3 linked regions of the Rhodopirellula baltica SH 1 genome follow. The protein of the gene in region 1 interacts with the protein of each later gene in a pairwise test. Links are inferred from orthologs where the notes say so. Each region holds a gene or a part of one and is shown on either strand. Other genes may lie near its edges.

Region 1 (4,265 bases):
AGCAAGCACACCGCCCTGCCCCGCTCCGTTCGCGAAACAGACCTTACGAAATGCGTGTTCGTGATGATTGGCATCGTGGCGTTTTCTATGGGAAGCAACTTTGATCCCGCGAGTTTAGCATTTCCACCAGCCTTTTTCGCGGGTCGTTGCATGTGGAATGACCACCACACCGCCCTGCCCCGCCGCGGAATGGGGTGATTGGCTGGCGGATGGCATGCGTCATCAAGTTTGCAAAATCGCGACAATCGGTGGCCAAAACGCTGGCAAACGGGGCAGAAATTTGCAATCGCCAAATGCGAGTTTCTCTCGGCTGGCTCAGCGGGTACAAACGTTGGCTGACGCGCACCCTCGAAAAGGATTTTGCTGAATGTCGGATACGATCATCGCTCCCGAAATGAACATTGAAGCGGCGACGGAAATTCCCGAAACCAAACCGTTTGTTCACCTCCACTGTCACAGCCACTACAGCCTGCTCGATGGAGCCGGTGACATTGGAAAATTGGTCAAGCGAGCCGTTGATCATGGAATGAATGCGCTGGCACTGACCGACCACGGCAACCTGCACGGCGCGCTCGAGTTCTATCGCAAGGCAAAAGACGCTGGCATCAATCCGATCATCGGATACGAAGCTTACATCGCTCCGGGAAGTCGATTCGACAAGGGCGGAGCAAGCAGCAGCAAAGCGGCGAGCTATCACCTGACACTGTTGGCTCAGAACCGAACCGGGTTCAAGAACCTGATCAAGCTGGCGTCGGCCGCGTCGCTCGAAGGTTTTTACTTCAAGCCGCGAATCGATAAAGAAATTCTTGAGAAGTACAACGAAGGCATCGTGTGCTTGTCCGGATGCGTCAGCAGCGAATTCAGCCGCGCGATTCTGAAAGGGATTCAAACCAAAGAGCACGAAGAAGAAGCCAAGAAGATTGCGGGTTGGTTCCACAAGGTCTTCGGCGATCGTTACTTCATCGAGATCATGAACAACGACGTCGACATCCAGCGAACCCAGCTCGAAGGTGCCGTCGACATCGCCAACAAGATGGGATTGCCGTTGGTTGCGACAAGCGATTGCCACTACGTCAATCAAGAGGACGCGGAAGCACAAGACATCATGTTGTGCATCAACACCGGTCGATTCCGAACCGACAACACGCGGATGAAGATGGAGAACGATCAGTTCTTTCTTCGCAGTCCGCAACAGATGTACGAGAAGTTCCCGGGATTGGAAGACGCGGTCGGTCGCAGCCAAGAGATCGCCGACACGGTCGACATTCAGCTGGAGTTCAACAAGTACTTCTTCCCGAGCTTCCCCTGCCCCGACGAGCTGACGCCGCTGGATTACCTGCGGAAGCTTTGCGAGCAGGGATTGATGGAGCGATACGAAGGCGACGACGAGCGAATCATCGATGGGAAGCTATCCGACGAAGTGATGGCTCGTCTGGACCGCGAATTGGACGTGATCGAGAAGCTCGGTTACCCAACGTACTTCCTGATCGTTTGGGATTTCGTCAACCACGCTCGTGACATCGGTATCAGCGCCACGGCTCGGGGTTCCGGGGTCGGGGCGATCGTGTGTTATGCGCTTTACATGTCGCACGTTTGTCCGCTGCGATATGACTTGCTGTTTGAACGATTCCTCGATGAATCGCGAACCGAGCCACCCGATATCGATATCGACTTCGAAAAAGAACGTCGGATCGAGGTCATCGACTATGTGAAAGAACGTTACGGCAGCGAGATGGTCTGCCAGATCGGGACGTTTGGAACGCTTGCGGCAAAGGCCGCGATCAAGGACACCGGTCGCGCACTTGGCATTCCGCTATCGCGTGTCAATCAAATCACGGAATTGGTGCCCGATGAGCTGAAGATCACCATCGCGAAGTCGCTCGAGAAGAGCGCCGACCTGAAGATGATCTACGACGGCGACCCGGAAATCCGCGAGCTGCTCGATCTGGCGATGAAGATCGAAGGCTTGGCTCGCAACGTCGGTACACACGCCGCCGCCGTTGTGATCGCCGACAAACCGTTGACCGAATACGTGCCGCTTGGCCGCGTCCCCGGAAAGCAGGATGTGATCACGCAGTGGGCGATGGTCGACGTGGAAGCGTCCGGTTTGCTGAAGATGGACTTTCTTGGTCTTCGCAACCTGACGATCCTTTCACGAACGGTGAAGTTGGTCGAGCAAACGACCGGCACCACCATCGATCCACTGAAGTTTCCGCTGGATGACAAACCTTCCTACGCCTTGCTGCAACGCGGCGAAACCAAGGGTGTCTTTCAGCTTGAGTCCGGCGGTATTCGCGATTTGCTTCAGCGGATGAAGCCCGACACGTTCAACGACATCATCGCGACGGCGGCGTTGTATCGTCCCGGTCCGCTCGAGGGCGGGATGGTCGATGACTACGTCAACATCAAGCACGGGCGGCAGCAACCGGAGTACAAGCACCCGGTCTTGAAAGAGATCTTGGAAGAGACCAACTCGATCATGGTCTACCAAGAGCAGGTGATGCGGATTCTCAACCGCCTCGGTGACGTGCCGCTGGCCAAAGCGTACACGTGTATTAAGGCAATTAGTAAAAAAAAGCAGGCACTGATCGATGCCAACCACGATGTTTTCATCGCCGGTTCGATCAAGAACGGTTTGGCGGAAAAGGACGCCGAGGATATTTGGAACCTGATCGTCAAGTTTGCCGGTTACGGTTTCAACAAATCGCACTCGACCGCGTACGCTTTGGTTGCGTACCAAACGGCGTATTTGAAAGCCCACTACCCCGTGGAGTTCATGGCAGCGTTGCTGTCCAGCGACATCTCGGGGCGGAACTTCAAACGCAAGGACGCGCTCGTCGAGCACATGGAAGATTGCGATCGGATGGACATCGAGGTTCTGCCTCCCAATGTCAATCAATCCGACGCTGACTTCGGCGTGCTGGACGGCAAGATCCCGTTTGCACTGTCGGCGATCAAAGCTTGTGGTGGATCCACGGCAATCAGTATCGAAGAGGAACGCAAGAAGAACGGTCCATTCAAAGACATCTTCGATTTCTGCGAACGAGTTGATCCGCACGACTGTAACCGCAGTTCGATCGAAACATTGATCAAGGCCGGCGCATTTGATTGCTTTGGCGCGAAACGCAGCCAATTGGCGTCCGTGCTGGAACGTGCCATGCAAGCGGGAGCCAAGGTTCAAGCTGACAAGAAGACCGGCCAAGCCAGCTTCTTCGATGCATTCGATGAAGAAGTTGACGCTGATTCCAACGGCGAGTCCAGCGCCGCGGTTCCATTGCCCGACATCGAAGAATGGCCCGATCGCGAAAAGTTGTTGGCTGAAAAGGAAGTCCTCGGGTTCTATCTGGACAGTCATCCGCTCGCCGAGTTTGAAAACAAGCTGGCGACGTTCCGCACGCACACCACCGAGTCCATGGCGGATTGCAAAGACCGCGACGAGGTCATCGTGGGTGGGATGATCAGCAGCATCAAAATCGCTCACACCAAAAACCCAAAACCGGGTGCACCCAGCAAGTACGCCAACTTTGATTTGGAAGACATGGCCGGCAGCGTCCGCTGCATTTGTTGGCCAAAGGGGTTCGCGGTTTGTGGTGAACGAATTCAACCCGATGCCGTGGTGTTGGCCAAAGCCAAGGTTGACCGTCGCGGAGGCGGCGATGAAATCAACTTGATCATCGACGAATTGACGCCGCTGGACGAACTGGATTCACGCTACACGCACGGGATCCGGATCCGTTTGGACGAAGCCGAGCACGACGAAAAGACGGTGTCCAACGTTCGCGAAATTGTTCGCGGCTACCCGGGCAACAAAGATTTGTTGTTGGCAATGCAATTGTGCGAAGGAGAGACGGTGCACTTCAAAGCCGACAAGTTCCGAGTCGACATCACGCCGCAGCTTCGCGAACGCCTGGACGATCTGCTCGGGACCGGCCACTACAAACTGCTGATGAGCAAACCGAAACGTTGACCTGCGGCCGAATGGCTCTTGCTTCACCCTCCCTCAGGGAGGGTCGGCCCGCTTCGGGCCGGGGAGGGCGAACCTAAAACCCGGTGTGTAGCCCTCCCCTCGCTTCGCTCGACCCTCCCAGGGGGAGGGCGAATCCGTAAAGTAAGTGCCATTCACTTGCGGCCCAGTGGCCTTGAGTCCCTGAGGCTCTTTCCAATTCCCAAACAAAAACCACGCGTGCCGAAAGCAGCCCGCGTGGTCAGAATTGATCGTGTGGTCAGCCTGACTCAGGCGTCTTTCTTCTTGCCTTTGCCCTTTC
Region 2 (3,080 bases), 2.8 Mb from region 1 along the record:
CCCAACGCGAAAACCGCCGGTCGCTTTTAAATGCTGACGCAGTCTGCTCCGGCAGTTTGCTGCAAAGCTCGCAACCGTTTCGGTGCGGTAATCAGGGTAGCTCCATCGGTGATGAATCCAACGCCCACCAACATAGTTCAGGGTGACTTCCGCAAAGATCCCATCACGCAAATAGATTCGGTGGTCGCGGTCCTTGATCGTCGCCAACACCAATTTTGCTTGGCTGACGTACCCCGGATCCAAATTCAACGGCCGCGGCTCGGGATGATCCGACAGCGATGCGTATTCGGATTCCCATTCGTTGGTGACGTTTTTCCAGTCCGCCAATCCGGCCGGATCCGCGAATTCAGCGATTCCGATCAGTTCTTTTGTCAGCCCATCGCCCATTTCAGGTTGGTAAAACCCGCCGGCTTCGAACGGACTGGGCTCACCTTTTTCGCCCAGCTCGCCCCAGCGTTCTGCCAGTCGCTGCTTCGCCCACTGACGAGCCTCCTGATGCCGCGAAATCACGGCGCAGAAACGGACCACCGGTTCGATCAATCGAATTTCGCTCATTCCGTCACGGTCATCCTTCGCACGCCAGTTCCCCTTCGCAAATCAATCTCTCCCTTTCCGCCGTCAACAAACTCACCACTAGACATCCGAACCTAGTCGGGCATCCGAACTTGGCCGGGCATCCAATCTTGGGTGGCCCACCGATTCTGAGCGAGCCCTCGGATCTTGAGCGACACAGGGCAGGGGTGTCAATCGATCGAGCCCTCGCCCCAAACACGGACTACCGCAAGCCGAAGCGAATGATATCCTGATCCGCGAAACGAGCATGATTTGCCTGAGGTTTCTTCCGCAAGCAACCATCGCTTTCAACCTTCATCCAACAGGCAACGAGTCAACATGCATCCCTGGATCGCGGATCGAACGGCCTCCTTTGATAGCAGCGGAATTCGAAAAGTCTTCGATCTCGCTGCGAAACTGAAAGACCCGATCAACTTGTCCATCGGGCAACCGGACTTTGATGTCCCCGAGGAAATTCAGGACGCGACCGTCGATGCAATTCGATCGGGCAAAAACGCATACTCGCCAACCCAGGGTATCGCGCCGCTGCGTGAGAAACTGCTGGCGGAAATCAACGCCAAGTATCCCGGCCAAAATCGCGACGTGTTTGTCAGCAGCGGCACCTCGGGCGGTTTGGTCCTTTCGCTGCTTTCGATGATCAATCCGGGTGACGAGGTCATCTTCCTGGATCCCTATTTCGTCATGTACCCGGCTCTCGTGAGCTTGTGCGGTGGTATCCCCGTGACGGTCGATTCGTACCCGGATTTCCGGTTGGATCCAGCCAAGATCGAAGCCGCGATCACACCCAAAACCAAGATGATCCTGGTCAACAGTCCCGCCAATCCAACCGGCGTGACCGCGTCGGAGCAAGATCTTCGAGATGTCGGCGATTTGGCGGCCAAGCACAACATCGCGCTGCTTTCGGACGAGATCTACAGCCGATTCTTCTACGACGGCGACTTCGCATCTCCCGCGGCCACCAATCCCGACACAATCGTGATCGACGGTTTCAGCAAATCGCACGCGATGACCGGATGGCGAGTGGGCTACGTCCACGGACCGCCCGAGATCATTGCGACGATGCTCAAGATCCAACAGTATTCGTTCGTCTGCTCGCCCCAGCCCGCTCAGTGGGGAGCTCTCCGTGCGATGGAAATTTCGCTGGACGGCCACATTGACGACTACCGTCGCAAACGCGACTTCATGGTGGAACAACTTTCGCCGCACTTCGAACTGACCAGCCCCGGCGGTGCGTTTTATCTGTTCCCGAAAGCCCCCGGCACCGAAGGGGGGACGGCGTTTGTCGAAAGAGCGATCGCGGACGGCCTGCTGATCATTCCCGGCAAGATTTTCAGCAGCCGCGATTCTCACTTCCGCGTCAGCTTCGCCGCCAGCGATGACACGCTGCGTCGCGGTGCCGAACGCCTGATCAAGCTGGCTGGCGACAATCGCTGACCGATTTGTTAGCCTGCTGCGTTCCCAACGCAGAAATTTCCTACTTTCAAACATCCCTGATCGAGTTTTTGCATGTCCGCCGATCCGACCCAAAATCATCGTCTGGCCACCCGTGCTCTCCATGCCGGACAAGTCGCTGACCCAACGACCAAAAGCCGCGCGGTGCCGATCTACGCCACCACCAGCTACCAGTTCGATAGCACGGAACACGCGGCGGCCCTGTTTGGACTAGCTGAATTTGGCAACATCTACAGCCGGTTGATGAACCCAACGGTCGATGTGCTGGAAAAACGCATCGCGGCACTGGACGGCGGTGTAACGGGATTGTGCTTCGCCTCCGGTCAGGCGGCCATCACGGCAGCGGTTTTGGCGATCGCACACAGCGGTCAAAACATTGTCAGCAGCACCTCGCTGTATGGCGGAACATGGACCCTGTTCACACAAACGTTGAAGAACCTTGGTATCGAAGTTCGCTTCTTCGATCCGGATCACCCCGAGCAAATCCACGGCTTGGTCGATGAAAACACTCGACTGGTCTACATGGAGAGCATCGGCAACCCAAGAAACGATGTCCCTGACTTCAAGGCAATCGCCGACGCAGCTCACTCGGCACCACACGGGGCGATCCCAGTGTTGTGCGACAACACCGTGATGACGCCTTACTTGCTGCGTCCGATCGATCACGGCATCGACATTGTGATCTACAGCACGACGAAGTTCTTAGGCGGACACGGCACTCACATCGGTGGCTGCATCGTCGATAGCGGAAATTTCAAATGGGCCGACCAACCTGAAAAGTGGCCTGAGTTCTGCGGCCCCAGCCCTTCTTACCACGGTGCCGTTTTCGAAGAGCACCTGCGTGGCATGGGCAACATCGCCTACAACGTTCACATCCGCACCCACTGGTTGCGTGACACCGGCGCGGCCATGAGCCCCTTCGCGGCGTTCCTGTTCCTGCAAGGCATCGAGACTCTTCACCTTCGCATGCCTCGCCACTGCGAAAATGCGATGAAGGTTGCTGAGTTCCTGGAAGCTCACGACGCAGTTGAGTGGGTCAATTACCCCGGATTGAA
Region 3 (3,134 bases), 1.8 Mb from region 1 along the record:
CGGGAGTGATTGCCAAGCGTTCCAGCCTGGTTCCAACTCAACCTCTTCGATGGGGTCGGAGGTGACTTCTGTTTGGGATTCGAACCCGTTTTCCATCTGTTTCATTCCCGACAAGATTCACCCGAGTGGGCTCTTATTTCGCTCCAGCAACAGCATTTCGCGAGATCCAGGGACGAATCGATTGCAGAAGAGGCTGGTCCAGAGCATCGCCGATTGCGGACTCCGCGTCGTTCAGGGTAACCGAAAATTGCGATCGATGCGATGAAGCGAATCACGCAGCAACTTCCTCAAACTGAGTTCGGGAAGGGTTTCGCAAATCCGATGCTTGTCTTACACTGGACGCTGCGATCTGCCCGATGGTGGCGACCCTTGCGACTGTGAGTCGTGAACCTGGTCAGGCCTTAACTGGAGCAGCCATAAGCGGTGTAACTTTGTGTGAGGGTTGCCGCCACCGAGCAGACGCAATTGCCAGCCGTTTTCCTGCCCGTTTCTACGACTTCACGTGAATCTGTGAGCGACGATCAATCTGCGGACAACGGTTCTTACGTCGTTGTCGCAAGACGATATCGGCCACGGGACTTCACGCAACTTGTTGGCCAGGATCACGTTGCCCGAGCTTTGCAGGGCGCGATCGAGACTTCTCGAGTGGGGCATGCCTACCTGTTCACGGGGGCTCGCGGGGTCGGCAAGACCAGCACAGCTCGGATCTTCGCCAAGGCTTTGAATCACCCCGATGGTCCGACCGCGAATCCGGACAGCGAAAGCGACGTCGCTCAGGCGATCGATTCCGGAGAAGACGTTGATGTGATCGAAATCGACGGTGCCAGCAATCGCGGTATCGATGAGATTCGATCGTTGCGTGCCAACGTTGGTGTTCGCCCCAGTCGATCGCGATACAAGATCTACATCATCGACGAGGTTCATATGCTGACGGGGGCCGCGTTCAACGCGCTCCTGAAGACGCTCGAAGAACCGCCCGAGCACGTCAAGTTTATCTTTTGCACGACGGACCCTGAAAAGATTCCGATCACGGTGCTCAGTCGTTGTCAGCGATTCGATTTCGCTCCGGTTGAGAGCGACAAGATCGTGCAGCGTCTGCGCGAGATCGTCGAAGCCGAAGACAACACCGTTGAAGACGAAGCGTTGGAATTGTTGGCGCGTCGCGCTGCTGGCTCGATGCGAGACAGCCAATCCTTGCTCGAGCAAGTGCTGAGTTTTAGTGACGGTCACCTGACGGCGGACCATGTTCACACGATGTTGGGGACAGCCGACGATCAGCGACTGCATCGATTGGCGGAAGCCATGGCCGATCGAGATGCATCGGCTGCTCTATCGCAAATTGACGAAGCGATCGCAGCGGGTGTCGACGCGGGACGTTTGGCGGAACAAATGCTTGGGTACTTCCGTGACTTGATGGCGGTCGCCGTGGGGTGCGAAGCATCGCTGATGCGGTATGCGGCTGCATCGATGCACGGTTCGCTCGGTGAGCTGGCCGGACGTTGGGGGCTACAAACGGTGCTCGCGATCGTTGGCTTGGTCGACGAAACGTTGGTTCGAATTCGACATAGCGTTCATGCTCGCGTCTTGCTCGAAGCGACCGTGATTCAAGTTTGCCATCTGCCTGACTTGCAAGCGATCTCGGATTTGACCGCGGCAGCGTCTGGCGCAGGTGGCGGCAAATCGGCGGGCGAAAAAAAAAAGCGAGTCGCGGTAGCTAGTTCGTCACCGAGTTCGGCTGCCATGCCGACATCCGCGGTCCCTTCCAGTTCAACATCGCCCGCGGCTGGCTCGGACGCGAAGGTTCGAGTGGATTCTCCTGCCGCACCGTCTGGGGATCATCGAGCCGCGACAAGTGCGACTGCTTCCGTCGCTGCAGGCGTTCCTTCTGGCACGCCGCCCGTCAATTCGGGGTCAACTGCAGCGACATCTTCGCAGCCTGCACCTCAGTCTCAGGCAGTTCCATCCGGTGGTGTTGCCACCGCCGTCGCCACACCGCCGCAGAGCGAGGGCGCCGAGAATTCGGCCGCCGCAAACGAATCAACGACATCCACGGACGGATATCCGCTGATTTCGGGTGACGAAGCAACGTCGAGTTGGTCGCAGGTTCTGCAGGAGATGGATCCGATGACGGCGACGTTGGCAAAGGCAGCTGAGCGAGTTGATTCACCGGAGCCTGGTGTCCTTCGGATGATCTTTCCTGGTAATTCTGGGTTGGCGTTCAGTCGTTGCCAGATGCCCGAGCACAAAGAGGAAATCCTCCGTACGCTTTCACGGGTCACTGGCCGGCGTGCTACCTTGCAGTTTGAGGCGACCGCTGTCAAAAAAATCGAACCGGTCGCTGCGGCGAAACCGAAGAACAAAAATCGAATGCAACGAATGCGTGAGATACAAGCCAACCCGTTGGTTCAGTCTTGCGTCGAATTGCTGGGGGCAGAAATCGTTCGAGTCGACACTCCTCGCGGTTGAGGCTGGTCGATGCGTCTGTCTCTCGGCACATAATCTTTCATTTGTTATCCCTGACTCTCGTTCCACTGGATTGGACCCATGTTCAAAGGCCTCGGCAATCTCGGCAACATCGCATCGATGGTTGGCAAGCTGCAAGAAATTCCGCAGAAGATGCAGGAGCTCAACGAGCAAATGAGGAGTGAGCGTGTCTCGGCCAGTTCGTCATGCAATCACGTTGAAGTGGTGATGAATGGGATCGGTGAGGTTCAGTCGGTCGAAATTGCGCCAGAAATTTTGGGCGTCGGTGGCGGCGAAGTGGTTGCCCCCGAAGACCTTCAGCATGCCATTCGTGACGCAACCAACGCGGCGGGAGCGGCTGCAAAGCAGCTGTACGCCAGTGCGATCAGCCAGCTTGCATCCGACATGGATTTGAACATGCCCGGTGTCGATGGGTTGCTGTCGAGTTTGACAGGCGGCAATGGATGAGCGGACATGCCGGTGCGGTCTCTGATCTAGTCGATCAACTCAGCAAGCTTCCCGGGATCGGTCGCAAAAGCGCTGAGCGGTTGGCGTTTCACTTGTTGCGAGTCCATGAGGATGAGGCATTGGCGTTGGCATCGGCCATTCGCCGGGTTCGCACCGACGTTCGATATTGTTCGGTTTGCTACAACTTGTCCGAGACGGAGTTG

What was found.
Region 2: the proteins of dnaE (region 1) and RB_RS16810 interact in binary tests that used the Escherichia coli proteins (3 or more experiments, as listed by UniProt). The link is inferred for Rhodopirellula baltica SH 1 from one-to-one orthologs.
Region 3: the proteins of dnaE (region 1) and dnaX interact in binary tests that used the Escherichia coli proteins (3 or more experiments, as listed by UniProt). The link is inferred for Rhodopirellula baltica SH 1 from one-to-one orthologs.

Annotation. Positions count from the first base shown.
Region 1 is NC_005027.1:1,607,069-1,611,333, reverse strand. Bases 56-4,167 are described here. They hold dnaE (DNA polymerase III subunit alpha), read left to right. Parts: upstream 56-367; coding sequence 368-3,967; downstream 3,968-4,167. Outside these bases: RB_RS06130 (cytochrome-c peroxidase), read right to left, coding at 1-11; RB_RS06115 (Spy/CpxP family protein refolding chaperone), read right to left, coding at 4,234-4,265. UniProt on the Escherichia coli protein: DNA polymerase III is a complex, multichain enzyme responsible for most of the replicative synthesis in bacteria. This DNA polymerase also exhibits 3' to 5' exonuclease activity. The alpha chain is the DNA polymerase catalytic subunit.
Region 2 is NC_005027.1:4,393,155-4,396,234, forward strand. The notes cover bases 23-2,949. They hold RB_RS16810 (pyridoxal phosphate-dependent aminotransferase), read left to right. Parts: upstream 23-891; coding sequence 892-2,007; downstream 2,008-2,949. Other genes in these bases: RB_RS16805 (DUF4416 family protein), read right to left, coding at 23-555; RB_RS16815 (O-acetylhomoserine aminocarboxypropyltransferase/cysteine synthase family protein), read left to right, coding at 2,080-2,949. Outside these bases: more of RB_RS16805, read right to left, coding at 1-22; more of RB_RS16815, read left to right, coding at 2,950-3,080. UniProt on the Escherichia coli protein: Shows aminotransferase activity with methionine and histidine as substrates, and to a lesser extent also with phenylalanine.
Region 3 is NC_005027.1:3,439,089-3,442,222, reverse strand. Bases 8-2,988 are described here. They hold dnaX (DNA polymerase III subunit gamma/tau), read left to right. Parts: upstream 8-510; coding sequence 511-2,466; downstream 2,467-2,988. Other genes in these bases: recR (recombination mediator RecR), read left to right, coding at 2,928-2,988; RB_RS13275 (YbaB/EbfC family nucleoid-associated protein), read left to right, coding at 2,545-2,931; RB_RS13290 (DUF2141 domain-containing protein), read right to left, coding at 8-96. Outside these bases: more of RB_RS13290, read right to left, coding at 1-7; more of recR, read left to right, coding at 2,989-3,134. UniProt on the Escherichia coli protein: Part of the beta sliding clamp loading complex, which hydrolyzes ATP to load the beta clamp onto primed DNA to form the DNA replication pre-initiation complex.